Linked DNA regions of Marinomonas mediterranea MMB-1. The protein of the gene in region 2 interacts with the protein of the main gene of each other region in a pairwise test. Links are inferred from orthologs where the notes say so. Each region holds a gene or a part of one and is shown on either strand. Other genes may lie near its edges. The genes, in order: ndk and ung.

The links.
Region 1: the proteins of ung (region 2) and ndk interact in binary tests that used the Escherichia coli proteins (3 or more experiments, as listed by UniProt). The link is inferred for Marinomonas mediterranea MMB-1 from one-to-one orthologs.

Annotation. Positions count from the first base shown.
Region 1 is NC_015276.1:1,356,818-1,372,558, reverse strand. The notes cover bases 5,988-8,932. They hold ndk (nucleoside-diphosphate kinase), read right to left. Parts: upstream 7,692-8,932; coding sequence 7,284-7,691; downstream 5,988-7,283. Other genes in these bases: MARME_RS06165 (putative bifunctional diguanylate cyclase/phosphodiesterase), read right to left, coding at 7,914-8,932; rlmN (23S rRNA (adenine(2503)-C(2))-methyltransferase RlmN), read right to left, coding at 5,988-7,063. Also shown: ribosome biogenesis GTPase Der, read right to left, coding at 1-93; outer membrane protein assembly factor BamB, read right to left, coding at 268-1,398; MARME_RS06195 (tetratricopeptide repeat protein), read right to left, coding at 1,401-2,042; hisS (histidine--tRNA ligase), read right to left, coding at 2,155-3,426; ispG (flavodoxin-dependent (E)-4-hydroxy-3-methylbut-2-enyl-diphosphate synthase), read right to left, coding at 3,437-4,549; MARME_RS06180 (RodZ domain-containing protein), read right to left, coding at 4,558-5,595; more of rlmN, read right to left, coding at 5,942-5,987; more of MARME_RS06165, read right to left, coding at 8,933-10,019; MARME_RS06160 (Rab family GTPase), read right to left, coding at 10,032-10,526; MARME_RS21390 (OmpA family protein), read right to left, coding at 10,527-12,677; MARME_RS06150 (hypothetical protein), read right to left, coding at 12,707-13,291; MARME_RS06145 (IscS subfamily cysteine desulfurase), read right to left, coding at 13,565-14,716; MARME_RS06140 (SufE family protein), read right to left, coding at 14,785-15,210; putative Fe-S cluster assembly protein SufT, read right to left, coding at 15,350-15,741. UniProt on the Escherichia coli protein: Major role in the synthesis of nucleoside triphosphates other than ATP. The ATP gamma phosphate is transferred to the NDP beta phosphate via a ping-pong mechanism, using a phosphorylated active-site intermediate.
Region 2 is NC_015276.1:3,737,444-3,753,204, reverse strand. Bases 4,659-7,623 are described here. They hold ung (uracil-DNA glycosylase), read left to right. Parts: upstream 4,659-5,786; coding sequence 5,787-6,461; downstream 6,462-7,623. Other genes in these bases: MARME_RS17150 (ABC transporter permease), read right to left, coding at 7,474-7,623; MARME_RS17155 (ABC transporter ATP-binding protein), read right to left, coding at 6,491-7,477; MARME_RS17165 (choline kinase family protein), read left to right, coding at 4,893-5,768; hexR (transcriptional regulator HexR), read right to left, coding at 4,659-4,803. Outside these bases: edd (phosphogluconate dehydratase), read left to right, coding at 1-1,577; sodium/proline symporter PutP, read right to left, coding at 1,994-3,490; more of hexR, read right to left, coding at 3,940-4,658; more of MARME_RS17150, read right to left, coding at 7,624-9,147; MARME_RS17145 (ABC transporter substrate-binding protein), read right to left, coding at 9,157-10,116; MARME_RS17140 (hypothetical protein), read right to left, coding at 10,316-11,329; MARME_RS17135 (cytochrome b/b6 domain-containing protein), read left to right, coding at 11,728-12,417; MARME_RS22900 (YebG family protein), read right to left, coding at 12,498-12,914; MARME_RS17125 (mechanosensitive ion channel family protein), read left to right, coding at 13,105-13,986; MARME_RS17120 (DUF1439 domain-containing protein), read left to right, coding at 13,990-14,568; MARME_RS17115 (FKBP-type peptidyl-prolyl cis-trans isomerase), read left to right, coding at 14,708-15,187; MARME_RS17110 (hypothetical protein), read left to right, coding at 15,473-15,761. UniProt on the Escherichia coli protein: Excises uracil residues from the DNA which can arise as a result of misincorporation of dUMP residues by DNA polymerase or due to deamination of cytosine.

The DNA.
Region 1 (15,741 bases), 2.4 Mb from region 2 along the record:
TGCAACAAGCGCATCACGAGATTTAGTCAGACGATTGAAAAGGGTGGACTTACCTACATTGGGGCGACCAACCAATGCAATAACTGGAATCATTTTTTTACCTATTTAAGTATAAAGCGGCTGTCTGGAAACGGTGTGCTTCAGTCTTATCTACGCTCTGAAGTAGTTGAGGCTCAATCACACCTTTCCTGACCATATTTCAGGAAAGGCAGCCTTGAAAAAGTACACTTAGTAGCAGTTGAGTAGGCCTATATATCGCCTACATAATTAGTAACTAAGTGCTGTAACTTTTGAATCTGGCGTAAGTATAAACAATTGCTTGCCATTAGACACCATACGACTTCCCGGTTTTTGGTTTGTATCGGCAAGTTTAAACGCTTTTATGTCGCCAGATTTAGGGTCGAGAAGAAAAACAAAACCTCCTCTGTCGATAACCGCGATATAATCTCGAAAGAAAGTCGGCTCAGAAAGCTCTCGCTCTTCCATCTCACGGTTTTCCCACATCTGCGTACCATTTAATGCATTTAGAGCAATGACACTGCTATCTTGACTTACAATAACCAATTGATCATTTTTGACAGCCACACCAACCGCACTTGGAATGCTACGCTGCCATTTCAATTTTCCGGTTTCGATCGATAGCGCACTGAGCGTTCCATTGTAGGCAACCGAATATACGGTATCCCCTTTTACAACTAAACGGCCATTAACGTCCGTAAGTCGCTCAATCTCATAACGGCCTTTTGGCTTGCCCACTTCATAGGACCATAACGCCTTACCATCAACCAACGAAAAAGCTTTAAGCTTCCCATCAGCAAACCCTGCTAATACTTTATTACCGACGATGACAGGAACACTCGTGCCTCGAACCGTCAACGCAGGAATATCTTCTTTAGTACGCCAAATCGTATCACCCGTTTTCGCGTCTAATACGCTTAACCAGCCATCGCCAGTTTGCACCGCAAGAAAACCATTATTATACGTCGGCTCAGAAAGTATCTCAGACGTTAACGAGCGCTCCCAAACCACCTCTTTAGTACTCAAAGAGACTGCAACTAACTTTGCATCGTATGTACCAAAATAAAGAAGGTCATCATTTAACGCAACGCCAGCACTTGGCTCGTAGTCCGTCACGAAATAATTTAGGCGACGCCCATCTGTTTGACGTAACTTATAAACGGCACCACGGCGTGTGACAAAAAAGATCCCATCGCCCTTTAATACTGGGTTAAAACGCTCAGTATATTCTCCGTACGATCCATCAACACCTCGACGCCATGATGTATCAAAAAATACTTCCTGATCCATTTGGTCTGGCTCTGGTAACGGAAGTTGTGTAGCACAGCCTTGCAAAAATAACGCGATTAACAAGGAAGACAGCAGCAGTATCTTAGACATAATTAGCTCTTAGCAAGGTCACCCAGTTTAATATCAAGCAAAGGGTGATTTTGCCCCGCTTTTAGATCTTGCTTAGCTTGTTCGTAGGCCGTTCTCGCGTCATCACGCTTGCCTTGACGTACGTAGATATCGCCTTTCAACTCATTCTTTTGAACAGAGAACTCGCTTTGGGTAACCGACTCCAACTTGCTCAACGCAGCGTCAAAATCTTCTTTTTCCGCTAGCAATCGAGCGATACGAATCGTCGCAATTGTTTGAAAGGATTGATCTTCTGTTCCGCTTACCGCCGCTTCCAACGCGGTAATGGCTTTATCGTAGTTTCCTTTACTAACTTCTAGCTCAGCAACAAAGAGTTCAGCGAACATGGCATATCCAGTATCGCTATATTCTTCATTTAGTTGAGCAGCTAACGCCGCTACGTCTTTTTGATTCTTCTCAGTATCTAAGTCAGATGCAGCTTCAATCAAAGTTTGATACAACGAAGAGGCTTCGCTAATGTGCGTGGCTTCATTTGTTTTCCATGCTTGAAATCCGAAGTAACCACCGACACCGACAGCAACAGCAAGAATTAGAGCTGTGCCATTTTTCTTCCACCACGTTTTAAACGCTTCAATTTGTTCTTCTTCAGTTTTTAACTCTGACACCGAATCATCCTCAGGTTACATCTTTGTCTAATTTATCAAAAAAGTGGTTACTGACGATGACTTCGTTTGCACCACTGATTTACATTTTCAAATTATTAGCCCGGCGACCAGGCTAAAAAGAACTCAAGTATTCGCTTACTTTATCTAAAGCACAGGACTCTTGCTGCCCTGTTGTCATATCTTTTATCTGACACTCATTATTTGCGACTTCATTATCCCCAAGGATTAACGTAAATCGAGCACCTGACTTGTCAGCCTTTTTCATCTGGTTTTTAAAGTTACCGCCACCACAATGACGTAAAACCGTTAAATTAGGCAATGCTTCGCGAATAGACTCAGCCAACGAAAACGATGTTAATTCTGCATCCGCGCCCATACTGACAACAAATACATCCGTAGACGCTTTTGCCGCATCAGGAATTAGCTCTAACGTCTCTAACAGTAAAACGAGTCTTTCTATTCCCATCGCAAACCCAACGGCAGGTGTCGCTTTGCCGCCTAGTTGCTCAACTAAACCATCGTAACGTCCGCCAGCACAGACCGTTGCTTGAGCGCCTAAGTGCGTGGTAACCCACTCAAATACTGTTTTCCCGTAGTAATCTAACCCGCGAACAAGCTTACGGTTAATCACATAAGATACATCGTTTGCTTTCAAAATAGCTTGAAGACGTTCGAATTGCTCTTGGGATTCTTGATCAATATACTGATCAAGGCTAGGAGCGCCTTCTAGTATCTTCTGAGTTTTCTGATCTTTCGAGTCAAGAATACGCAATGGGTTCGTCGTCAACCTACGTTGGCTATCTTCATCTAACTCATCTTTGTATTCTGTTAAGTAGTCAACCAAACTTGCTTTGAAGTTTTCACGAGCTTCGGCGACGCCAATGGTATTCAACTGCAACTCGACGTGCTCAAGCAAGCCTAACTGCTTCCAAAGACGCGCGGTTAGAATGATTAGCTCAGCATCAATATCAGGCGTCGCCATACCAAATGACTCTACCCCAATTTGATGGAATTGACGGTAACGACCTTTTTGCGGGCGCTCGTAGCGGAACATCGGACCGACATACCATAAGCGCTGTACTTGATTAAACAGTAAGCCTGCTTGATCTGCAGCCCTAACACAACTTGCGGTCCCTTCTGGACGCAATGTCAATGACTCACCGTTACGATCATCGAAGGTATACATTTCTTTTTCAACGATGTCGGTCGTTTCACCCACACCGCGCTTAAATAGTTCAGTATGCTCAACAACAGGAAAGCGAATTTGATGGTAACCGTAGCTTTTAACCACATTCGCTACCGCATTCTCAATATACTGCCAAACAGAGGATTGCCCTGGCAATATATCATTCATACCTCGAATTGCTTGTACTTTACGACCCACTTTCGTTTCCTTATTGCTTAGCGATGATATTAGAAAGTTCGTTTTCTTTTGCCGCAGCTTTTTCACGAATCATTTTTTCTAAACCATCAACCAATGTTTCATTCTTTAATTTGCTATTTGGTTTACCGTCTAAATAGACCAAATTGTTTGGCGTACCGCCAGTCAAACCTAAGTCCGCCTCTTTTGCTTCGCCTGGCCCATTCACAACGCAACCTATAACAGCCACGTCCATTGAGACAGTGACATCATCAAGACGTTCCTCAAGCTCGTTCATCGTTTTGATAACATCGAAATTTTGTCGAGAACAACTTGGGCAAGCGATAAAGTTAATGCCTCGATTGCGAATTTTTAAGCTTCTTAGCATATCCCAACCGACTTTAACTTCCTGAACCGGATCTGCGGCAAGCGATACGCGCAGAGTATCACCGATACCATCCATCAACATTAGCCCTAGACCGATGGAAGATTTAACCGTTCCTGAACGTAACCCACCTGCCTCTGTTATCCCCAAATGCAGAGGGTTATCTATCTGTGTCGCAATTTTACGGTAAGCCTCAACCGTCATAAATATATCTGAGGCTTTTAGACTTAGTTTATATTCATGGAAGTCTAGTTCATCAAAATACTCAATTTGACGAAAGGCAGATTCGACCAACGCATCGGGCGTTGGCTCACCGTATTTTTTCTGTAAATCTTTTTCTAAAGACCCCGCATTAATACCAATACGGATTGGGATATTTTTGTCCCGAGCACAATCAACTACGGCACGAACTCGATCTTTGTTACCGATATTACCCGGATTAATTCGCAAACAATCGACGCCGTACTCAGCCACTTTTAACGCAATACGGTAATCAAAGTGAATATCCGCCACGAGCGGAACGGACACTTGCTTTCGAATTTCCTTAAATGCTTCTGCTGCATCCATAGAGGGTATCGACACTCGGACAATATCCGCTCCGGCTTGCTCAATAGCCGTAATTTGAGCCACTGTCGCATCAACGTCACACGTTTCTGTATTCGTCATACTTTGAATACTTATAGGCGCACCGCCCCCAACAGGAACGTTCCCAACCATTATTTGACGAGACTGCCGACGCTTAATAGGTGATTCGAAATGCATAGTTCTCTCTACTTGAGCTCAAAACGAGCTAGGTCTTTACGAATAAATGAAGAAAAGTCGAACTCTTCGCCTTTGAATTTAATCGATGATACTCCGCGAGCAAACCCAAGTACGATTCGATAAGGCGCGTTACCATTTAGTTCAAGCGTACTTCCTTTAGACTTCACACCTGAATACAGTATTTTTCCTTTACCATCTCTTACTTCAGTCCAACAGTCCGCACTGAAAGACATTTCTACTTCATAATTGTAAGCAAGGACTGGCTCAGCAACAGGCTTGTTCAAACTTGAATCTTGAGCCGCTTCTTTAGCTACTTTTTCTGGGTCAACTCCAGCCTCTTCTAATAGGGCTTTCGTTTCTGCAGACAAGCCCGTTTCGATATCAGACTCTTCCTTTGTATTTTCAATACGATCTGCATCGTCTAAATTACGCGTTGGAGACTGAGCACTCTCCAACTGGTTACCCGATGCATCACTTGCCTCTGCATTCGGCGCAGAGATACCTTCTTCATTCTTCAGAGATAAATCGCTACCATCAGAGCTAACATCAGCATTTAGACCAACCTGCTCCGATTGTGATTCCGAAGCGGCTTCTTGAACCACTGATTCGACATTTTCTTCGTTTGAATCTTCGTCAAGTGTTGGCAACCAGACCGCTACAAACACAATCACAGCGACAAGAACAATGGAAATAAAGATTACAATTGGATCACCAAAGTTTGCCTGTTTATTCACTTTATCTACAGGTTTAACCGTTGGCTCGGTAGTCGCTTGTTGAAGGTCAAAAGCAGAAAGGATCGCACGAGGGTCAAGAGCCAATAAACGGCAATAGCTCTTAAGATAACCTCTCGCAAAGGTGATGCTACGAAAGAAGTCGAACTGATTGCTTTCAAGCGCAATCACTTGTTCTATCGGCAATTTCAATTCTGTCGCGACCTGTCTTTCATCTAGGCCTAGCGACATTCTTTTCATTTTTAATTTTTTTCCGATGTCCGTTTCGCCAGTATCTTCTGGCAGAACCATCTCTGTCTCATATTCGGTAGTCATTTTTATACCTTGGGTCTCAGGCAAAACAAGGTGGCATACAATAAATGGAAAGAAAGGTCAGTTTCGTGAAGAGTAACTCACGACAGACATTTCCATTTCATTACCTACGTAGCGGGCTTACAAGTGAAGTAATTTACTCATATACGCCGAAACATAAGCTATCGAGCCTGATGTATACTTAAAAGCACACCTTATCAATAATGGCTATTAAAACAAGATTGACGCTTACCATCAAATCTCATTCGCAAAAGAATGCATTTTTTTATCTCGAATTCATAAAGAAGACGAACTTTGACCATTTTTTGACAGCTTTACTGATTCAAAGTTCAAACCTCTCGTTTTATGACTACGATTGATCACCAATTTCACGAAGTTCAATATACTTCTGAGATCGGCGAGTCTTATCATGAAAGTCACCAACCAACTGTCCACATGCGGCATCTATATCGTCACCACGAGTAGTCCTAACTGTCACAGTGTACCCATCATCAGCCAAAATTTTCTGGAACCGACGAGTTTGATTGTTAGAAGGTTTTTCATAACCAGAATGAGGAAAAGGATTAAATGGAATTAAGTTCACCTTACATTCTAAGTCTTTTAGTAAATGAGCTAACTCTCGTGCATGTTGTTCTTGATCATTGACTCCCGCCATCATTGTATACTCAATGGTAATATGGCGCTTATCTGGAAGATTATCCAAATAGTGCTGACACGCTTCCAGCAACTCTTCAATCGGATACTTGCGGTTGATTGGGACTAATTCATCTCGCAGCGGGTTATTGGGAGCGTGCAAAGAGATCGCCAAAGAAACGTCCGTACGCTTAACCAATTCATATATCTTTGGAACAACACCTGATGTACTCAACGTAACGCGACGCTTTGAAAGCCCGTAAGCGTTATCATGCATCATAAGAATCATGGCATCGACAACAGGTTCAAAGTTCATCAGCGGCTCGCCCATCCCCATCATCACAACGTTTGTAACGCGGCGAGGACCATTTGGATCCATTGGCCCAAATGATTTAATAGCAATCCACAACTGACCAATAATTTCCGCTGGCGTCAAGTTGCGGTTAAACCCCTGCTTGCCCGTTGAACAAAAGCTACAATCTAGAGAACACCCTACTTGAGAAGACACACACAGCGTTGCACGGTCCCCGTCAGGAATAAGCACTGTCTCAACACAATCGTTCATGCCACCTTCAGTACGAATGATCCATTTTCGAGTTCCGTCAGTAGAGATATTTTGCTCCACGATTTCCGGAGCACGGATTTCACATATTCCCTCAAGTTTCGCTCTAAGCTTCTTGCTGACATCAGTCATCTCTTCAAAGCTTTCTGCACCTTTTTGATGAATCCACTTCATCACCTGGGTTGCACGAAATTTCTTCTCACCAATCGACTCAAAGAACTCAACGAGCTTTTCTGGAGATAAACCGAGCAAATTAACTTTTTGTGTAGCAGACATGTTTTAACCAATCACTTGCGTATACGCTTTGAGGCTTCTCTACAATAAAGATGCGATAAGCAAGAAATCGCTTGAGAGCCTGTGTTTCAAAATAATAAATACGAAAAAAGCTTCTGAAAAGAAATATGCTTTTCAGAAGCCTCTGAATAAAGGCGCGACGATTTATTCATCACGCCTCTGCAAGTCTATTTACTATAGTAGTAAATAGACTTATTAATTCTTACTTACCGAAAAAGTAAGCAACTTCGCGTTCAGCAGAAGCAGCAGAATCAGAACCGTGTACAGCATTTGCGTCAATAGATTCAGCGTAATCTGCACGCAAAGTACCAGTTGCCGCTTCTTTAGGGTTAGTTGCACCCATAAGCTCACGGTGACGAGCAACCGCGTTTTCACCTTCAAGAACAGAAACAACAACAGGACCAGAAGTCATGAAAGCAACTAGGTCGTTGTAGAAAGGACGCTCTTTATGCTCAGCATAAAAACCACCAGCAAGCTCATCATCCAGTTGGATCATTTTCGCTTCAACGATTTTTAGGCCAGCACGCTCGAAACGAGTGTAGATTTCACCGATAACATTTTTTGCAACTGCATCTGGCTTGATGATTGATAGAGTGCGTTCTAGCGCCATTTTTAAACTCCAATATGTATTTTAATCAGATTCAAACACTGAACCTGTTATCTAAAAAGTTTCGCGCGTGGATTATACGCATGTCTTTATTAAAATTGTATGCCGTTCGCAAAAAACTTTGTCTATTTTTTAGGCAAACTTAAAAATAAAGTCACACTATCTCAAACAGGCGCTAGATATGCCAAATAAGAGGCTCACCAAAACCAAAAGAATTAAAGTCAGTTACCCACGAAGTAACTTACAGAATTCATCAAATGGAACAGGACGACTAAACAGGTAGCCTTGCGCAGATTGACAGTGATGCTCGCGTAAAAACGCTTTTTGTGACTCAACCTCCACACCTTCTGCAATCACACCCAGCTTCAGACTATTTGCCATCGCAAGAATTGCCAGCACAATGGCTCTATTACTGTCACTGTCAATTAACTCACCGATAAAGGATCGATCAATCTTAATAAAATCGATCGGCAACTTAGGAAGATAAGACAAAGAGCTATAGCCTGTTCCAAAATCGTCAATTGCGACACTGACTCCCATTTTCCGAACCTCGCTCAAAAAATGGTTTATTCTTTCAAAGTCGTTAACTAATACGTTCTCTGTCAGCTCAAGCTCTAGATAAGTCGGATCAACATGATTCGCTTCAATATGCCGCTGAATAAAACCCAAAAGCGACCGATCACTGACTTGTGAGGGTGATAAATTAAGAGACAACTTAATAAACTGATCTTGCTGATGCAACACTGCCAATAAACGCGATGCTTCTTGTATAACCCATTTCCCAATCGCAATAATCAGCCCAGACTTTTCAGCAATCGGAATAAACTCATCGGGGAAAATAAGGCCTATGCCAGGTCGTCGCCAACGTATCAACGCCTCAGCTTGAGATATCTTTCCTGTATCGAGGTCCAAAATAGGCTGAAGAAACAGCTCAAACTCACCATTATCAATCGCGTCGCGCAACGCCGCTTCTAACTCCATTCTTCTCAAAGAACTTTCTTTTAGTTCACGAGAATAGAATTGAACTGCACTTTTTCCGCCCTGCTTAATACTAAAAGAAGCTAAATCCGCATACTTCATCAACTCTTCGGCAACAACGCTATCATAAGGAAAATGAGAGACACCAATACGAACACCAACACTGCACTTATATTGTTGCTCCATCACATAATATGGCGCACAAATATCAGATATCATTTTACGAGCGATTTGCTCACACTTTTCTTGCTGTGTTTCTCGTAAAATAACCGCAAATTCATTACCGCCAATTCTTGCCAACACATCATTAGGGCTAACCAACTGACGTAAACGCTCAGCAAGCTCCTTTAGCAGAATATCACCGACTGTAAAACCAAATACTTCATTAACACTTTTTAGTTGCTTTATATCCAACTGCATCGCGAAAAAGCTTTGCCCAACCTCTATCGCATTCTCCAAACATTGCCAATAGTATTGACGATTTGGAAGGTTTGTAAGCACATCAAAATACGTGAGTTTTTCGTTACTTTGCTGAAGGTACTTTTCGCGAGAAATATCGGTCACTAAGAGAAGCCAGTAATGACCTTCCGTTTCACTTTCTACTGGGCTAACAGTAAGTTGCATCCACCGACTTAGCGACGGAGGTTTCATCCAATAGAGCTCACCACTCCAGCGACTTCTGGTCTCTAAAATGCGTTGAAATTCTGGAAACTGGCGTTGGCAAAGTTCGAGTAACAAGGCTGCAGGTCGTCCGACATCTCCAGGGAGCATTTCAAACAGTCTGAATAGCGCGGGATTCTGCTCAACAAGCTGAAGATCATGATCAATAATTGCAACACCAAATTCAGCGCTTTCAATGACTTCTTTCACCGGTAGACTCACATTCCCTTGAGTTTCCCTCTGAACAGCCAAAGCCTCTATCCGTTCCCGAATAACTTCGTGCTGCTCCAGAACCTTATCATTAGAAATCAAAAGTTCACGTGCAATCTGCAAGGTATTCTGTCGCTTGTTGTATTCGTTTTCTAAGTTAAACAGCACTAAAAAGTGCTCTTCATCCTTTGATATAGCAGCCGCTTCTAAGCGCAATACTTTACGCCCTGTTTGCTCACTCCAAATACCAGAGTTAATACGGCCATTTGAGTTTAGCCGCCAAAATTCTTTGGCGTCATACAGAAAATCAACAAGATAATAAGGCGTATCATTCAATACGACTTCGTCGCCGACATGGTTATCTGGGAACAAGGATCGAAACCAATTATCGTTGGCGAAGTGAATTAGAAAGGAGTCGTCTTTTATATGCTTAAGCACAACACAATCAAATATCCCTAATTCTTGATACAGTAATGCGCTCATAGTATCTGCCTTCTACTTATTTAGGGCTGCTTTCGCAACATTGTGAAACATATCTTCGACACCATCTCCAGTTTTCGCACTCGTATTAAAACTGCGCTCAAACAATGAAGCAACACCGCAATCCGCCGCACTATCCCACGTTCCAGATTTAGGCAAATCACTCTTGTTAGAGACTAAAAAAATAGGCATTTCTTTTTCAAGTTTAACAAGTCGACAAATTTCTACACCTTCAAGAAAGGACTGAGTTCGAGTTTGGTCAACAACGATAATGGCCGCAGACGCACCACGCAGATATTTAGGGTTGAAACCTGCGTATCGATCAACACCCTCGATGTCCCATAGCATCAACTGGACGGTAGAATCCTCTACCTCTAAGATTTTTTTATCAATTTTGACACCAATACTTGTCAGGTACCGGTCAGAGAAGATGCCTTCGACAAACTGCTTAACCAAACTGGTCTTGCCAACAGCCGATGCACCTAACATGCAAATTTTTTTCTGGATCATTTAGTTCCGCACTTCTCTATTACCTTCAGGTGAAAACCGAATTACATCGAATATGACTTTGGGGGCATCACGACGCTCTTTAAGCGCTCCAAGCCCTGCCGTTCTTAAAATCTCTGGTGAAACGCCTTCGCTAATGAGCGCTTTTATCACCGAATCAGCTCTGTCTAAGCTTAGCTGTTGATTATAACTATCTGTGCCACCCAATGTACTTGTCCCCATTACCACTACGAGTAGTCGTTGATCCAACACCTTAGCAAGTTCTGCTAGACGCGTAATTTCACGACTCAGTGACTTGATAAGATCAGAATGGTTAGACGGTAATTGACTTGCATTGACATCAAACGGAACACTAGATAGCTCTACTTCACGAATTTGTTGCTCTATTAATAACTCGTTAGAAACACCACTATCCACACGTTGCGATTTAATCGAAACACCTCTTAAAACAGAATCGACCTCAACCAGTTCTTGAATACGTTGTATAGCAGAACGCAATTGATCAAATTTTGGTGCTGACAAAACGCCAGAGAAGGAATGGCTCTGTGCGTCAAAGGCGACATTGGGAAAAGCTGCATCAATACGCGCTAACCTTCTCGGTATTAACCTTTCATCATAAGCAGAAAAGCGACGCTCATTTATTGTAATCAATTCAGAAGAGACAACGTCACCAAGCCAAGACGTTACTTTTTGCGCATCTGGGTCTCGAAGCACATCAATACAAACATGCTGACCACATACATTCATGCCGATAAGCGCAATACCCGGCGCTTCAGGCAACTGCCGAACATCGCTCATTACCTTTATCAGCAACGCTGAACTTGAACTGTTCTGCTCCTCAATAAGCACATTCGCCAGTATTTTATTGATCATTTCTGCATCAGATATGTCTAATAATTTAGATCTAAGCAGAAGATAACGCTCTTGAGAAAGAGCTCCTAAAAACGCAGAACGTGCGGCATCGAATTGAAGCTCTGGAAACTCATTAGCCATTTTCTCAAACCGCAAAGGCAATAAACGCTCATCAAGAGAGCGGTAATAACGCTCAGATAGATCAATGTTCTCCATATCTGATACACCCGCAATCCAGTCTGATACGGGCAATGCAATAGGATCCCTAAGCACATCCACACATACCTTGTCATCACACGTATTTGCATTTAACAGAACGACTCCTGGGGGCGACGGAAGATCACGAATCTCATTTGCGACAGAGTCCAGTTGCCAGCCATGATAAAAATAAGCGCCAATACCCGCAAAACCGATTAAAAATAATACAATAGCCAACCATGGCATCTTCTTCTTTTCTGTTTTACTCTCTTTTTGCTGAGCAAGCAAACAGTCATTGAGTTGCTGCTCAGTGTTTTCAAACTCAGAAGAATCGCCCTCGTAATTATTTAGCTCGTCGTTGTAGATTTGGTGAATAGACTCTAACGTAAGTTGAAATTTATCACCGATGCCCGCTGGAGGATTACCTGTAATTGCACCAACCAATATTGCATTTGGCCCTTGCTTTATTAACAGAGTAAAATCATCGGTTTTTATTTCATCAAGACTTTGCTCTTGGTCGTTCTCTTGCGGGGAAAACGAGTCTGCAACGAAATCATTGATTGCTGTCAGCATGGCGGAAACCATATCGCCATCGGTTGCTTGCGTTTTGTCTCGCATAACCGTTTTTAGCAACATACCCGTTTCACGGTGTATCAGCAGAACCTGCTCGACTCGAAAAACAAACGTTTGCTGAACGACATACTGAGAGTAGCGAACACCCGCTCGACGAGCTTCAAATCGCCACTTGAGGCCTTTATAGGTTAAGCTACTCTCAAGAAGCTCATTTGTTTGTTCAATGATTTCTGCTAGAAATGAACTAACCGACTTTCGAACTAAACTACCCACCAAGGGGTACAAGTAGCTGACAAACTGCTCTTTTCGAGCAACAACTGACGACTCAACCGACTGCTCAACAAGCGGCGCGATAACCGCTGTCACACTACCATCCGCCTTTTGCCGATCGTGCAACGCCTCGGTTAATACATTGGTAACGAGATCACGAGCCTCTTCTTCTACCACATCCCGTACAATCTGACAGTCGTCGCCCAATACCAAATGACGCAACTGCGCCATTTGTTGACTCTCATTAGATGGGGTGGACATCGACTCCCTGTTGCTGCTCATAGGCAAACTCAGCTATCTTCTTCTGTCTCAAGATTTGTCGCCACAGTGGCCAATAGCTTAGCAAGGGTTTTTCTGTCTGTTTTGGAGGAATTCAGCTCTTTCTTAACCTGATTAAGTAGGTCAATTGTTTGATTATGTTTCTGAGTAAACTGATCGGTAAGCTGCTGAATTTCTTCATCTATACGTTTATGAAGTGCTTCATCAAGCTGACGATTATTCTCATCATTTGACTCAACTTCTGCTGCAAGTGTTTCGATATTTTTCGTCAATTCAGACGTTTTATAATCGTAATGAGTATCGACCTGACTAATGCGATCTTCTAATGAATTCACACTGTCTTGCAACGCCGCCTGAACGTCTGAAATTTGCTGATGCAAAGCTAGAGTAGCCTGCTCAAATCCAGCTCTTACTTCGTCTTGAAGGCTACGTATCCGCTCATCTAAATCAGCCTTCGCCGCGCCAAAGACAATACTTCGAAGCTGATCTAGTTCCGAAGAAGCTGACTGAGAAGTGTCTTCGTTTGAATTGGAGACTTCTTCAATAGATTCACTTTCAGCATTCTCTACGGTTTCTACATCTTCGGGTTTAGTCATACCAATTTCCTTCCTTCATACCTAGCAATCTAAAGTAAGCATTCAAATGCAGATATCCATTTGAACATGGAAATAAAGCATTAGCTAATTACTATACTCTCAACAACAATAAATACCACTGCACCAATACTCAGACTGATCCAACTCTTTAAATAACAAGCAATTATAGAAAAACAGCGCCATAATAACCAAAAAGAATGACAGCCTCAAGAAGAGGGATGCTTTACAAGCTCACGTCGACTCAAGGTAATTCAAACTAAGCACACTACCTCATCACGCTCCACGCAATGACGAAACTGCATTAGAAATAACCCCTAAAGCGTAGTCCACTTCCGCTTTTGAGGTAAAGCGACCAATTGACAACCTCAAGGATGCATGTGCAAGCGAGTCATCCAAGCCTATTTCTTTCAAAACATAAGAAGGCTCAAGGCTCGCTGATGTACAAGCGGAACCAGAAGATACTGCAATATCATTCAAGGACATGAGCAAGACTTCGCCGTCCACGTTTTCAAAACCAACATTCAAAACACCGGCCACTCGATTGTCACTAGCACCATTCAAATGCACACCGCCTAGCTTTTGCAGCTCCACCCAAAGGTAATCTCTTAGCTCGGAGATTTGCAAAGCATCTTTCGCCATTTCTTCTTTGGCTATGCGGTAAGCTTCGCCCATTCCTACTATCTGATGGGTCGCCAACGTTCCTGAACGCATACCTCGTTCATGGCCACCCCCGTGTATTTGAGCTTCAAGTTTTACTTTTGGAGTGCGTCTAACATACAAGGCACCAATTCCCTTAGGTCCATAAGACTTATGAGCCGTCAGAGACATCAGGTCAACATTCATAGCCTTCACATCAATGTCGACTTTTCCTGTTGTCTGAGCGGCATCAACATGAAAAAGAACACCATGTTCTTTCGCTACCGCCCCCACTGCATTGATATCGGTTAAAACACCTAGCTCATTATTACCATGCATCAGGGAAATTAAGATCGTACCTTCAGTAATCGCGGCAACGACAGACTCTACCGTGATCTCACCTTTTGAGTTCGGCTTTAAATACGTAACCTCAAACCCTTCCTTCTCTAGCTGCTTACACGGATCAAGAATCGCCTTATGCTCAATAGAAGAGGTGATAATGTGCCGACCTTTCTTACGGTACGCATAAGCTACACCTTTTAAAGCAAGGTTATCAGCCTCTGTTGCCCCAGACGTCCAGACGATTTCACGCGCATCAGCCTGTATCAACTCCGCCACCTGAAGACGAGCCTCTTCGACAGCCTCTTCAGCACGCCAGCCAAATAAATGAGAACGAGACGCAGGGTTTCCAAAATTACCATCTTGAGTCAAACAAGACATCATCTTATCGGCGACTCGTGGGTCAACTGGGGTCGTAGCGGAATTATCAAGATAGACTGGGTTTTGCATGGATATATCTCTAACTGTCTCTTAAGTTGCAGGTCCGAAGATGGACGATAGAATACTCAAAAAGCGCTCTAAACAGACGCCTGAGCGATCGCTTTAATACGCGAAACGATTGAACGCAGGCCATTTCCGCGAGTAGGGCTCAAATGTCGCTCTAATTCTACTGCGCCAAAATATTCGTCGATATCAAACTCTAAAATTTGTTTAGGTGTCCTGTGGTCATACGCGGCCAACACTAAGCCCAACAGTCCTCGAACGATTACAGCATCACTGTCCACTGAAAATGTTAGCACTTCGCCATATTCTGGATGATTCATATTTCCCGGTTGAATCCACACGTTGCTTTGGCAACCCTTTACAAGACGCTCGGGAGTGCGCCACTCATCCTCAAAATTCGGGAGCGACTTACCTAAGTCAATGATGTATTTATAACGCTCTTCCCAATCATCAAAAAAAGACAAATCATCAACTATATCTTCAGTACTCGGTAGAGACATACTTATCCTCACTCACCCTTAGAAACAAAAAAACAACCAAGAAAGCACTCCTTGATTGTTTGCTATTTTATTCGAATTACACATCGCCATTAAGACAATAATTCGCATATTTAAAATTTTGTAGAACGCTCAATAACACCTAAAAGAACAAACCCGCTTCAAGCTGCGCCTCTTCACTCATCATGTCTCGTGACCATGGTGGGTCAAATACCAAATCAACCTCAACAAGGTCAACATTAGGGACAAGTTCAACTCGATACTTAACATCACTTACTAGTACTGGTCCCATTCCGCAGCCTGGCGCTGTAAGCGTCATATTAATCCGAACAGAATTAAGGTGTTGATCAATTTCTACGTTATAGATCAACCCTAACGACACTAAACTAATCGGGATTTCAGGATCGAATACTGAGTCCAATGCCTGCCAGACTTGTTCCTCTACAATGTCTCCAGAACCATTATCTTCAAAGTTTAGGACTTCCGGCTCTTGACCAATTGCATCAGCATCCGTTCCATCAATTCGAAGCATAT
Region 2 (15,761 bases):
CTCATCAACCTTATGAGGATTATCCTCGTATTATTCGAGAAGCTGTGACTGAAATGGGATCAGTCGCACAGTTTGCGGGTGGCGTTCCTGCAATGTGTGACGGCGTGACTCAAGGTCAAGATGGCATGGAATTGAGCCTATTTAGTCGCGATAACATTGCTCAAGGCGCAGCCATTGCCCTTTCTCACAACATGTTTGACGCAGCCCTTTTCTTAGGTATTTGTGACAAAATCGTTCCTGGCTTGTTAATTTCGGCTTTACGTTTCGGCCAGTTACCCTGCTTGTTCGTTCCTGCTGGCCCAATGAAATCGGGCATTACCAACGCGCAAAAAGCTGCGGTACGTCAGCGTTTTGCGAAAGGTGAGGCGAGCCGAGAAGAGCTTCTAGAAGCAGAATCGGCCTCTTATCATAGTGCCGGTACATGTACCTTTTATGGTACAGCGAACTCAAATCAGCTATTGGTTGAGATTATGGGGCTGCAGTTACCGGGTTCTTCTTTCGTGAGCCCTGACGATCCGCTGCGTGAGGCTCTAACTCGCCATACAGCGCAATTGGCCGCTAAAACAACGGCATTAGGACGTGATTATCGACCTATCTATGAGGTGATTGACGAGCGCTCGATTGTTAACTCTATTGTAGGGCTTTTGGCCACAGGTGGATCAACCAACCATACTATGCACATTGTTGCTTACGCTCGTGCAGCGGGTATTGTCGTTACTTGGGATGATTTCTCTGAGCTTTCAAAAGCGGTTCCACTATTAACGCGTATCTATCCTAATGGGCAGGCGGACATTAATCATTTTCATGCCGCAGGCGGTATGGCGTTTCTTGTTAAGCAACTTATTAAAGGTGGTTTGGTTCACGAAGATGTGAATACCATTGTTGGTAAGGGATTGAGTCACTACGCAAAAGAGCCGTTCCTTGACGGTGGTAACGTTGTGTGGAAAGAAGGCACTGATGTCAGTCTCGATGCTGACGTGGTACGCCCAATTGAAAATCCTTTTAGCAAAGAAGGCGGCCTGTCTCTATTGAAAGGCAATCTAGGACGATCTGTTATTAAGGTCTCTGCGGTAAAAGAAGAAAGTCGAATCATTGAAGCGCCTGCTGTAGTTTTCCACAACCAGAATGATCTAGCAAAAGCGATTTCATCGGGTGAGCTTGAGCGAGACTGTGTGGCGGTTGTGCGTTTTCAAGGACCGAAGGCCATTGGTATGCCTGAGCTGCATAAGTTAACGCCTTATCTTGGTAACCTTCAAGATAAAGGTTTTAAAGTCGCGTTGGTGACAGATGGTCGAATGTCTGGTGCATCAGGTAAAGTCCCGGCTGCGATACATTTAACGCCAGAAGCATTGGCTGGTGGCCTTATTGGAAAAATTAAAGACGGCGATCTAATGCGTCTGGATGCGGTAACTGGCACCTTATCCTTACTGGTTTCCGATGACGAATTGGCAGGACGAGAGGCTGCAACACATGATTTGTCTGAGTCTCACCAAGGGATGGGACGAGAGTTATTTTACGCTCAGCGCACATTGGTGAGTGGTGCTGAACAAGGGGCATGTAGTCTGTTTGCTGAGTAGTTATTCAGACTGACAGAGCAACGTTTCCTCTGACTACTAGCGGTTGACGTTAGTAATGGTGTTTGGGCCTACCTTTTTGGTAGGCCTTTTTTTATGCTTTCAATAACAGACGATACGTGGGACGAAATATTCAACCGGAGAGAAGTCAATTTGGCTGTGTATTAAAGCGTGAAAATAAGGTGTTAGAGCGTTGTTTATTCATGGTGTGTGGTGATTGGTGGTATCGAGACCGGAAAAAACTGTGGCGGAAATTAGGGGCAGGAGCGTTGAGTCTAGAGCAAGAACGCTATTTCATGTAAATGAAGAAGATGAATACATTGACTCAACTAAGCAGCCCCGTTATCGAAAATATCATTTGCAATAACGAGGCTGACCATACTTCTTTAGCTATTGACTCATCCTAAATAAGGTAGAATTTAGGCCATTGTGTCCAGCTTGTTAGTGTACTCGTCGAAAGATTCAGTCACTTCTTTAGATGGTGTACCAGAAGCTAAGCTTATAACGATGATAGAGATCGTTGAAAGAATAAAACCGGGAACGATTTCATAGACATCGAAGATGCCGCCTGACAACTGCTTCCAAATTACGATTGTAACGCCACCCACTATGATGCCTGCTAGAGCGCCGTTGCGGTTCATGTTTCGCCAGAACAAGCTCAGAATAATTGCAGGGCCAAATGCTGCACCGAAACCAGCCCAAGCGTAAGATACTAGACCTAATACAGAGCTATCCGGGTTCATTGCAAGCGTTAGAGCGATGAGAGAAATTGCGACAACACCGAAGCGACCAACGTTAACAATGTGCTCAGGTGACGCGTCTTTCTTAATGATTTGCTTGTAGAAATCTTCTGCTAGTGCAGAGGAAGAAACAAGCAATTGAGAGTCTGCTGTACTCATGATCGCAGCTAAGATAGCGGCAAGTAGGATACCCGCTACCACAGGATGGAAGACTGCGTTTACCAACACCATGAAGATCTTTTCAGAATCGCCAAGTGATCCAGCAAGGTTCGTGTCAACATAAGTAATACCAACAAAACCAACTGCCAATGCACCTGCCATAGACAGAGCTGTCCAAGTAACCGCAATACGGCGTGCTGTACCAATGTCTTTATTAGAGCGAGACGCTTTGAAACGAGCAAGAATGTGCGGTTGACCGAAGTAGCCTAGGCCCCATGCAACTAGAGAAATGATACCAATTGCTGATAACGGTTCGCCTTTCACATTGTTCCAAACTGTTAGTAGCTCAGGGTTTTTCGCTGCCAGTGTAGCGTGAAGCTCAGACCAGCTGCCATCTAAAGCAATAACAGGAACAATCACAAGTGCTGCTGCCATCATTAAGCCTTGGACAAGGTCAGTCCAAGCAACGGCTAGGAAACCACCAAATAGTGTGTACGATACAACACATACTGTGCCGATAATAACGGCGTAAGTGTAATCTAAACCAAATACTGTTTCGAAAAGCTTACCACCAGCAACAAGGCCAGAACTTGTGTAGAACAAGAAGAAAAGTAAGATGAAGAAAGCAGAAATCGTTTGAATCAGTTTAGATTTGTCGTTGAAACGCTTCGCTAGGAAATCAGGAAGTGTCAATGCGTTGTCTGTTTGGATACTGTAAGTACGCAGACGTTTCGCACAAATCAACCAGTTCAACCATGTACCTGCAAGTAGGCCACCCGCTAACCAAAGTGATTCCATACCTGATGCGAATGCATAGCCAGGTAGGCCAAGCAGCAACCAGCCACTCATGTCAGATGCGCCAGCAGAGATCGCAGTAGGCCATGGGCCTAGTGAGCGTCCCCCCAAGAAGTAATCTTCTGAGTTTGACGTAAGTTTGTAAGCGTATAAGCCGATGCCAAGCATCACAATTAGATACGCTAAAAAGGTTAAGCTTATCGCCCAACTGTTCTCAATCATGTGTAGTCCCCAAGAATATATTTATACGTATACCTAGGCGTTCAACTTTTCCTGAACAAAGAGCACTCTATTTGAGTGGGCTTGGCTCAAGCATCTTATAGTTGAGTGCTTTAGGCTTGGTTTTTCTGTTTGAGTCGTGTTCTCTCTAAAACATGTATTCGTCATCACAAGTAGGAAGAGTTATGCATGTTTTTCGACCAAGGCAAGGATTCTAGGGACGGGGAAGCGGATAATCTTTCAAAAACCTACTTTAAATTTGTAAATAAATCCGATTGATGGCCTGTTGGTGCGTTATTCTTGCATTTTTTGACAAAAATACTGAATAAGAGAAGGTGGAGGTGTAAACAGGGATAAAGAAAAAGGAGCCATACTTCAATATATCTTAGTTAGATGTATCAAAGTTATGACTCCTTATGGAAGCTATAAACTAAGTGGATTTTAACGTCGCGTTAGGTTTTGTTTTTCGGTAAACGAGTATCCTGTACGCTTGTTTTTAGTTTCTTAAGATGAGAGTTAAACTCAGGCCCACGTTTTAGAAGAACACCTGTCGCCAACGCATCGATTAATGTGAGGTACACAATACGTGAGCTCATCGGCGTATAGATATCAGTATCTTCCGTCTCTTCAATAGGAAGAACGATAGAACAATGCTCAGTAAGCGGGGATTCTGGGTTTGTGATCCCGATAACGGATGCACCTGCTTCACGTGCCACTCGAGCGGTTTCGATTAGCGGTAGAGTACGTCCTGTATAGGAAATCAAAACGACCGCATCGCCAGGATGCGTGCCTGCTGCTGCCATACGTTGAACCAATATATCGGTATAGGCAACGACAGGAACATTTAGACGGAAGAACTTGTGATGAGCATCTTTCGCAACGGGACCTGACGCACCTAAACCATAAAACTCAATACGTCGAGCGCCCGCAAGTACATCGACAGCGCGGCTGATAAGAGATTCCGGTAGGAGTTCCTGCGCACGAGTGAGGTTGTTTTTAGCCGCTTCAAAAATTTTATTAGTGACTGCGCCTGGGGCGTCGTCAGGTTCGACATTCAGGTTCACATAAGGTGTACCCGTTGCCAAACTTTGCGCTAGCGCAACTTTAAAGTCAGGGAAACCACTGCCAATCAAACTGCGACAGAATCGATTCACGGTCGGTTCACTCACTTCAGCACGAGCGGCGAGTTTTGCGATACTAGAATGTATGGTTGTCTTAGGGTCTGCTAAGATTGCTTCCGCGACTTTTCGCTCAGACTTACTTAACGTACTGAGCTTTTCCTGTATTTTACGAATAATATCGTCATGCTTGTTCATTAATTTGCTTCAACGGTAACTATTGACGGTAAGTGTTGTAATCGCCATTCTGACAGCCAGTGTGTCTGTTGACAACAAAAGGATGAAAAATGACCACATTATCTGTGCTTTTTGAACAGATTTCGCCGTATTTACCCCCTCAAGAAGCCCTAAAAGTGGAAAATATTGAAGACGGCTACTCAAATCATGTAATGAAATTACATTGGTATAACGCGCCAAGAGCCGTCCTCAGAGTCCCGATGCTGGATACTGAGGCTTTTTTGATCGATCGACATGCAGAGTTGAATGCCTTAAAAGCGGCGCAAAATGCAGGCATTTCTCCGACTGTTATCTGGTCTAATGATCAAGGTGCTATTCTAAGTGAATACATTCATGCACCTGCGCTAAGCTGGGACGTAAAGCACAACTCTCGTGATATTAAGCGAATCGGCGCCTTGTTTACTCAAGTACATGCATTGTCAGTTAACGCCCCGTCACGAAACATTTATCAGGTGATCGAACATTATGTGGGTGGCATAGAACACCACGACACAAACGGCGCCCATAAGCATGAAGTGGCATACCTTCAGCACTGCTTTGATCAGATGAATAAAGTGGATTCGAGGGGCAGACCGGATGTCTTGTGTCACAATGATTTGAATCCAAAAAATGTGCTGCTTAATAACGAAGAAATTTGGTTTATTGATTGGGAATATACAGCACTTGGCGACCCCTTGTTTGACCTTGCCGCAGTGTCACGTTCGCATAACTTAACCTTGGATCAACAAAAGATCTTGATTGAAGCCTACGATGACACTCTGAACGTGCAGGATACCTTGAAGACCATTCATGACTATGGCTTCGCTTACGCTTTGCGGGAGATGGCATGGTTGCTGTTAAAACACGTGATCAGTGTCGATGATCATCAGTCTTTAGATTATTACCGCGAGTTTAAAGACACCAAAAAGCTTAACCCCTTTATTTAATTGTTAGATGTGAAGAATATGTTGAATTTGACGTCAGATTGGCTCGAAAAACTCGCACCAGAAATTGAAAAAGACTATATGTTGTCGTTAACGGACTTCTTGGATTCAGAGAGCCAAAAAGGCAAAGTGATTTATCCTGAGGCGGAAGAGCGTTATACCGCATTAAATTGTACGTCTTTTGACAATGTGAAAGTCGTGATCCTTGGACAAGACCCCTATCACGGGCCAGATCAAGCGCATGGCCTTTCTTTCTCCGTAAAACCGGGCATCAAAGTCCCGCCTTCGCTGGTTAATATTTATAAAGAACTTGAATCGGATTTAGGCATTCCCGTCGCGCAGCATGGTTATCTAGAGAGCTGGGCGAACCAAGGTGTCTTACTGCTAAACAGTGTGCTGACGGTGGAAGCAAGTAAGGCAGGAGCGCATCAGAAGAAAGGTTGGGAAACCTTCACTGATCGAATAGTTACGCTTCTAAATGGGGAGCGAGAGGGTATCGTGTTTCTGCTCTGGGGGTCGTACGCTCAGAAAAAAGGCAAAATGATAGACAGATCAAAGCACTTAGTACTAGAAAGTGTTCACCCATCACCGTTGTCGGCATATCGTGGCTTTTTTGGCTGTCGACATTTCTCTGAGACTAATACCTACCTTAAGCAGACTGGGCAGGCCCCAATCGATTGGGCGGCTCATCTGTAAAAGACTTTGAACCTTTAAATGGCAGAGCGTTAAGAAAGTTTTACCAAAAGTTCGTCTTTTAGGGACACGGCTATCGATTGCTTTTTCTGATAGGGTTGGCCGCTATATAGGCACACTCTGTGTCCATTGAGACTGGCAACAATTTCGAAACGATCGTCTAAAAAAAGGCAATCTTCAACTTCCATGGTTAGAGCATTTTCATCGGTGTCTGATGCGAGGTTAAAAGCGGTTCTTGGCACTAGCCATTCGCCTCTTTCTCTTTTTAGTAAGTCACCGTCAAGTAAGTTTCCAGCGTTTAAAAACTCACTGGCCCAGCGGCTGGCGGGTTTTTGAAACAGCTCAGTTGGATTCGACAGCTGATGGATATAACCGTCTTTCATGAGCGCAATTCTATCTGAGAGAAGCTGCGCTTCACGTCGGTCGTGCGTAACGTTAACGCAGGTAATGCCCATTTCGCCAGTAAGTTGTCGAATTTCCAAACCTAACTCTTCTCTCAAATTGGCATCAAGGTTAGAAAGCGGTTCGTCTAACAAGATAATCTGAGGGGAAGCGGCTAACGCACGAGCAATGGAAACGCGTTGTTTTTGTCCGCCAGACAGTTTTTCAGGCAGTTTTTGGTCATGTCCAGTTAACTTGACGAGTTCAAGGACTTCGTCAACGCGCTGTTTGATTTCTGAGACGGGGCGTTTTTGCTGTTTCAAGCCAAACGCAATGTTTTCATAGGTACTCATATGAGGCCAAAGCCCGTAGTCTTGAAATACGTACCCTAATCCTCGTTTTGCAACGGGCAAAAATTGTTCTTTGTCTCGGTCAACAAAGGCACCTGAAAGCGTCTGAATACGCCCTGTATCTGGAAATTCTAAACCCGCAATGATCCTTAGTAAGGTGGTTTTTCCACAACCCGATGGCCCGAGTAAGGTTAGAAACTCACCTTTCTCAATAGTCAGGTTAATGTCATGAAGGATTGTTTTATCTTCAAACGATTTAGAAATATTACGTATGTCAATTGCGTTCATCGGGCATGTCTTTTGGCTAGTAATTGTCCAAGCGCAATCAACATACCGGAAACAACGATGACAACAAAACTCATTGCCATACCGGAGCTGACAGAGCCCTGATCAAATTGGTTAAACACATAGGTTGCGACGGTTTCAGTACCTGCTGGTGCCAATATTAGCGATGCAACTAACTCTCGTGTTGAAATAGCAAACACGATGCACCCTGCAGCGACAGAGATGGGTATGAGAAGAGGAAATAAAATGCGGCGTGCAATTAATAAAAGGTCTGCGCCATAAATCGCAGCCGCTTCATCGAGAGAGGCTGGTAGTTGTTTCATTGCCGCCGTCAGCATACGTATAGGGTATGACAGCATTAAACAGGTGTATGCCAGCAGTAAAATAAACAGTGTATTGTAGGGCGTTACAGGAAGAAATTTCTGATTCCACGTGAGAATTAAGCCAACCGACAAAACCATCGCAGGCATGGCGTTGGGTAGCAGCGACAGCGCATCCAGTATTTTGTGACCTTTTGGCTTGAGTCGTATTAACGTAAAGGCGACCAACATACCAATGACAGCGGTAATTAAAGCGGTCATTAGAGCCAGAGTTAAGCTGGTATAAATAGCGTCTAAAGCGCCATCATCCAATGAAAACAGTGTTTGATACGCTTCTAGAGAAAGGTTATTCCAGTGCAATCCCCGAGACATGGTTTGCATCATGGAAGAGGTCAAAATAGAGAAGAGAGGGACCACGACCGTAAACACAGCGACAAAGAAGAAAATCCCGTGGCTAACTAGCATAAAGCCTTTGTGGTTTAGTGGCTTTGAAGCCATGGTTTGGTTATCAACGCTGTCAGTGTAGCGCTTACTAATGGCGATTTGTATTAGATAAACGCTGATCGCAATGGTGATTAGGAGTAAGGACAAGACGGAAGCGCCGGGGAGATCAATGGGCCAGTCGGTCAGCTTCTCTTCGATTGAGGTGACGAGAACACTAAAACCAAATCGGCTACCTAAAATGTCTGGTGTGCCAAATTCTTCTATGGTCAGTGCAAATACAATTAACCCTGTGGATAGTAATGTAGGCACGATCAAAGGCAATAGAATGCGAAATGCGATCTGTACTGAACCAGCGCCATAAATCTTAGCGACGTCGCTGTAACGGTTGCCGACCACCTTGAAGGCATTAACAGCCGCAAAGTAAATCAATGGGAAAAGGTGCAATGTCATCACAAACACCACACCACTAAAAGAGAACAAAAAACCTGATAGATTAAGATCGAACCACTGATAAAAAAAGCCGTTGAACTGAAACATTTGAATCCACGCCATCGACGCAATGTAAGGCGGAATCAAAAAAGGAATCAAAAAAAGCACATCCCAGATTCGTCCGTAGTGGTCGTGCATACGACTACGAAGGTAAGCCAAGATGACCGCGATCATAATGGACATCAAGGTAACAGAGAACGCCAAACGTAGCGTATTCAGCGTGGATGTTAAAAGATGTGGGTTACTAAACTGAGGTATAAAGTTGCTGAACGGCCGAGCAAACGACAGTTCGTTAAAGCTTGGAAATATGGCAAACAGCACCACGGAAATCACCGGTAACCCGATGATCAAGAACAGAGAAAAAATAGAGACAAGGTTAAACGCGAGAGGGAGACGACTCCCTCTCGCGTTGGAATACATCGACATTCCTTATTGTCCCATAATGCTCGCAAACTTGTTCTTAGTTGCCTGCGCGTGCGCTGCTGCGGTCATTTGGTCAAACGTGATTAGTTTTAGATCATCAAACCCTGGACGTGATGTAGAGATGTCTGTTCTAGCAGGCAAGATTAATGTATTTGACACCATATTTTGACCTTTGTTAGACAAAATATAATCGACAAAGCGCTTTGAGGCGTCTGCATGTTGGGTTGATTTAAGAATCATAATCGGGCGTGGCGCGAGAACCGTGCCGTCTTCTGGGTAAATAACGTTTAGCGTTTCGCCTTTCTTCTTAAGACCTAACGCAATGTAGTCAACCGCACCAAATACGACGGACTTTGCACCCTGAAGGACGGGGTTTAGAGCCGCCTTGTTTGCTCCAGGAATCAGAATGTCGTTTTGTTTCAGGCCGGAAAACAACGTCCATGCATCGTCGCCCATTTTTTCAGTTAGACCTTCTACAAGCGTTAAAGCCGAGCCTGATTTACTAGGGTCGGGCATAGTAATCTGGTTTTTGTACTCCGGCTTCGTCAAGTCAGACCAAAGCTTAGGTTCTGGCAACGTACTTTGAGTGTTGTAGGCAATTGCCAGTACCGCTGCACCTTGAGAGACATAGGTATCAGACTTCAAAAAGTCAGGAACGTTTTTCGCATTAGGAGATTGATAAGGTAGTAATTCTCCAGCCTTCGTTAGCGTAATAGCATGACCTAATGATGATGAAATCATGACATCAACATGTGGATTCGACTTTTCAGCTTGATAGCGGGACATGATCTTGCCGCCTGTCGCCTGATAAAGATCTACTTTAATACCAGAGTCTTTTTCAAAGTTCTTGACGAGGGATTTAGACAATCCTTTTGGGCCAGCTGAATAGACAGTGATTGTTTCCGCTTGAGCGTTTAGAACTGCACCGGAAAGTGCGAGAACAGAGATCAAATGCATGAACTTCATAATGAATCCTTTGTGTATTGGTGCAAACCAAACTAATAATCCTCCTAATTTGTTGCGGAAATATGACGAAAAAATGAACAGTTTTAGGCGTCGATCTGAGGAAATCAGTCAATGAAGAGGGAAAGTGAGGCATTTATCTTAATTTTGATGACCGTAAATGCTTTCTTGGTTGCCGGTAATGATCACCGGTATTTTTTGATCAAGATTTAATCGGAAGCGACAGAATGGTTACAAACATGTCTTCATCGTCTGCGTCTTTGGGGCCTACTTCATAGAGTTCGAGAGCGGGTTTTGAACGGTTGTAGCGATAGCCATTTATCGTTGCTTGAACATTCAGTACTCGCCACGCTAAATAAAGGTGTTTGTATGGTCCATGGTACCTAAGTTGTAAATAATGGCTTGAAAATCGAATGCATTCGGGATGTAAGTTGCAATCCGTCAATCGTTGAACAGGCACCCCTAATTTTCCTGTGAAGCTATGAGTACTAAGGTCTGCTTTTGTATAAATGGCAAAACATCCTCCTGTGGGAGGGTTCTCGGGCCCTAAGGCAACGAACAGCTCATGGAACCCAATCTCCATGACTTGTGAAATGGATTGTTCTGTCGCTTCAAATGGGCGGATCACAGCATCAAGCGTATCAAGTCTTTGGCAACCTTCTAATTCAAACGTAATGCTGGAACGATGTTGAATTTTTCTTTCCATCCTATTTTTTAAAGAAATAAGCGATAACTCGATGTCCAAGGTAATATGAGATAAATGTTTTTGCAGTAAGTGTCGTCTAAAAAAAGGTATTTTTCCCTCAACATCAAAGGTGATAAGGGTGTTGTGTGATCGTTGGGTTAGGTGGGCATAGATGGTAAAGGACTGCCAGTATAGGCTTGGGCTGTCGATCAAAAAGGTAGCGACTTGCTCAACTTCATCTTCGGATTGTCTTTGAACGCTCGTCGGAGCAATCTTGTTACTCTCAATTATCAAAGACGACGCGGAAATGGATTGGCTATCAAAGTAGTCTAGTTGTATGTCTGCATCAGGGTCGTATGAGCGCCAAACGCACCAGCTTGGCCACGTCGCTAGGTTTGCAATTTCTTTATAAACCTCATTGCTGTCTGCTTCTATGTATTGATGTCTTTGAAACTGAAAATGTCCATGCGTTATTAGCCAATACACTAAAGCAATGAGAATACTTCCTACGACTAAACCTAATACAACCATATGTCCCATCCATCCAAGTGTGAGCGTATTACGAATGCTTCCTTAATTTTCTAAATGGATTGCTTGTTTAGAAAACGCATTAAAAGAGATCTTTGTATGACTGCTACGTGCTCCAATACCTTATTAAAAATAGATGCGAGATGTATATTTATAACTCATAAACTCCGCTTTTTTGTCTATTTTTACCTTGTTTTGGCGTCGCTCGTGACTCCGTGCAAAGGTCTATTAAAATAAAAAAGCAATATTTAAACCAAGAAGGAAACGTTATCGTTTTTAAAAAGTCTACTTTTCACCATGAATTTGTTATTTTTAATATAGATTGCGTTTGCGAAAACTTCCTTAAACTGAATCAAGAATTGAATAAATTGGCGCTGTGAGCGTATAACTGGAGGGCGATAATGAATAAAGCGAGTCAAACGTTAGTGTGGGATTGGCCAATTAGAGCATTTCACTGGTTATTAGTGGCTGCATTCAGTGTTTTGATTTTTACGGGTAAATCAGACGAAGATTATTTTCAGTGGCACTTTTATGCTGGATATATAATGTCTGCATTGATTATCGCTCGCGTGTTATATGGCTTTTTCGGGTCAAAGTACGCCCGCTTCAGTGAGTTTGTAAAAGGCCCTATTAGCGTATTGCAATACGCAAAGTCCTTGTTATCGAGCATGAAATCGCCCACTAAAGGAGATAAGCATGCAGGTCACAATCCAATTGGCGCATTAATGGTGGTGTTACTTATTGTATTGCTAAGCGCTCAGTGGATTTCCGGACTTTTTTCGAGCGACGAGGTGTTTTGGTATGGGCCGTTTTATGAAAGTGCTTCAGACGATACTCTTGAAACCATGGCGTATATTCACCATACCTTGCCAGACATCATGCTCTATCTTGTCGCTTTTCATATTGCCGCGGTTTTGTTTCATGAACTGAAACTAGGAGAGCGGTTAGTGCGAGCAATGATAACGGGACGAAAAAGCACGGCAGAACTTGTGGATGGAACAGATTCAGCAAGCACACCGCGTATCGCAACGATTATATGTCTAGGGTTGTCGCTGGCTTGGTTAGCATGGCTTATAAGCTTACCGATTTAAGAGCGGTGTTTTTAAATTCTGTTAGATGTTAGGTGTAGGCAATTCGTATTTGCCTACACCTTTCTCCCACGTTTTTTTGATTACGCGGCATCAGTATCTAGGTAATCATCGACCGCTTCAAACTGCGTGGTGCTTTCAGAGATATCGTCTTCTGAATAGGCGGTGTCTTCGTCTGGTTCGATAACGAGTTCATCCAACAGGTCGGGTGACTTAGGTTGAATGTCTGACGCTTTTTCAGAGGTAGCATCAAGCGAAGGTTTCGTTTTTTTGCGTTTGTTGCCAAGCGCTGCGAGCACGTCATTCTTATTGTTAGCTAAGAACATGGCCAGTGTCTCGACTTGAGCAGGGTCTTCTAGTATATATCCAGATGAGATAAGGTCTGCTAAGGCATCAGCGGTATCCAGCAATTTGTCATACGCATCAGCATCAGACTTGTTCGTAAAGGTCATTTTTTCACTTCCGTTACGTTCTACAACATATTTAATAATTACAGGCATAATTGAGCACCTCTCAGATAATATACTGTATAAATATACAGTATATAGCTTCATTGTCTAGTCCTATTTGTCCTGTATTATGCTGTATGGAATGGATACGTTTGTTTTAGTGGTTGTCAGCACAAAACAGCGAAGGTCATTGGTGCTAATATCGTTCTTACTATGATTTATTTTTGAAGGTCTATAACGGGTGAATTTCGATTTCTCACAACTTAATATGTCTGATTTAAATTGGACGTTTTTATCTACTAATTCTGAACTTCCCTATACGCTGGTTTGGGTGGTCGCTATCCTTGTTCTTCGGCGATATACCAAAAGGTTAGTACGTATTCACCCACGCTTAGAGCACGATATTAAAAGACAACGGCTGAATGCCATTGATAATTTTTTAAACTTATTGATGGTCGTCGGGTTAATCATTATATGGTCGACTGAACTTCAAAATATTGCTATATCCATCGCCGCATTTATTGTGGCGTTAATTATAGCGTTAAAGGAATTTATTCAGTGTATTGTCGGGGCATTTTATAAGGCCAGTGCTCGACCATATCAGGTCGGAGATTGGGTCAAAATAGGTCAATATGAAGGTGAAGTAACGGACAGTGATTGGCTTTCGACAACCTTATTTGAAGTTGACCTTATCGGCAGAAGTTATGCCTATACAGGTAGAACGACCGTCGTGCCAAATAGTCAACTATTGACGTCTGCGGTTCAAAACTTGAATTACATGCGCCGCTACATTGAGCATAGTTTTTCCATATCAAGACACACTGATGACGTGAATCTGTTTGAAATTAAAGATGAGATTTTAGAACGATTGCGAGAGTACAGTGAGCACTTTCACGAGGTCGCGATTCGATATAATAGTCTGATTGAAAAACGGCTGGATATTAAGATCTCGGGTCCAGAACCTAGAGTCAGAATAACGACAACATCCGAAGGATTTAATGTGTTTACCGTCTCTTTATTTTGCCCAACAGAAGAAGCGGTCGAAATTGAGCAGAAGGTCACAGAAGATTTTATGCATCTTTGGTTTAAAAAACGAAATATAAGACAATTGGAACAAGGTTAAAGAATGAGAAAGACTAGTTTACTGCTGATCGTGCTTTTTCCGCTGTTTTTAAGCGGCTGTAATGGCGTGAGTTTAAGCGAGGAAGCGCTGAATAGAGAGGTCGCAACAAGGTTGGCAGAAAAACAACCTGACCGAATTAGGCTGACATTGGAAGACAAAGCACTGGATCTCGTATTGTTAGTTAAGCGTGCAGATATTGATTTGAGCTCGGAGTTTGGCGGTATTGTTAAAATCGTCTTGGATACGGATATTCAAGGCTCAATAGAAGCCTTTGGAAAAACCTTTACGATGACGACATCCTTGGTGCCAAAACTAGAGTCGGGCGTTCGGCTTGATGACGATCTGGTTTATCTCGTTGCCCCTAAACTGACTGAAGTCTCTGTACAGGGAACGAACTTTAGCGATCAGATGCTCAGATCAACCTTGGGAAGTGTTCACGATGAGTTAGAGCAAGCGATTGTACAGTATTTTGATGTGCATCCTATTTATCGCTTAGATCATAATGCAACTGAGAAACTGGCAGCAACGCTCATAGATGAAATACACATTACCGATGATGCCTTAGAGTTTGGTGTTTTTTAGAGCGCTTGTTTGTTAAGCCTTCGCTGTTACTTCTTTGTTAAAAACTCTTTACCAACCGCTCTTTATTAGGCAATGCTTCCCAATGTAATTAGCTCGTGTAAAATTGCGCTTTTGCTTACGAGCTCTCTAAGGAACCAACATGGCAATTTCTAAAAACACCGTAGTGCAGTTTCATTACACTTTACGTGAGGGTGATGAGCTGATTGAAACGTCCGCTGGCAGTGATCCACTTGCCTATTTACACGGTCACGGCAACATAATACCTGGCCTTGAGAAGTCAATGGAAGGCAGAGATACAGGTGATCAATTTGACGTCACGGTTGCATGCGCTGATGCATACGGTGAGCGTAAAGACGATGCTGCTCAGCAGGTGCCGATTAAGCACCTTCAAGGCGCTAAACGTTGGAAGCCTGGAATGGTCGCAATGATTAAAACGGATCAAGGGATGCGTCAGGTTACCATCATTAAAGCAGGTCTTAAGCATGCGACGGTCGATACAAATCACCCGTTAGCAGGCAAAGAGCTTACCTTCTCGGTAGAGATTATCGATACTCGTGAAGCATCAGAAGATGAAGTCGCACATGGCCATGCTCATGGTGTGGGCGGTCATCACCACTAATCTTAGCGAATACAGCTAATCCGTATCTTTTGATCTTATTAGCCCATCACCGCGTAACCTTAGTGATTTTCCCTAAGGTTACGCTTTAGAAAGTTTCCTCTCTAAATAGCATTTATCAATTCGCCGTTTTCATAAAGTGCCGTTCATTCGCTCAAACTTGATCTGAAACATTAAATTAATGATTCTCATTATAAAAAATAAATAATTCTTACTTCGTTCTTGACAGAGTACGTATCCTGACTCAATATGATAATTATTATCATTTGCATCCTTGAGAGGTTAGCTATGAGTCATTTTATTGTTCCTTTTTCAGTACTTGAGCAAGTTATTAAACGAGGGCACTGCGAGGATTCTCCTCAGGTGCTAGAGCATTACTTAAAAACCTGCGAGCGTTACGCGGAACGACTAAACGTATCGGATGCAAATACTTTGTATCGTCGCGTGTTCGATGTATTGCTAGAAACCATCTGTGATACAAACGTCGCGTATCACTGGAGATCAATGTGTCTTGATCATATCTATCGACCTCTTCAAAAGCTAAACCGCTTAATTATCACTGAGCAGGACGCGACAG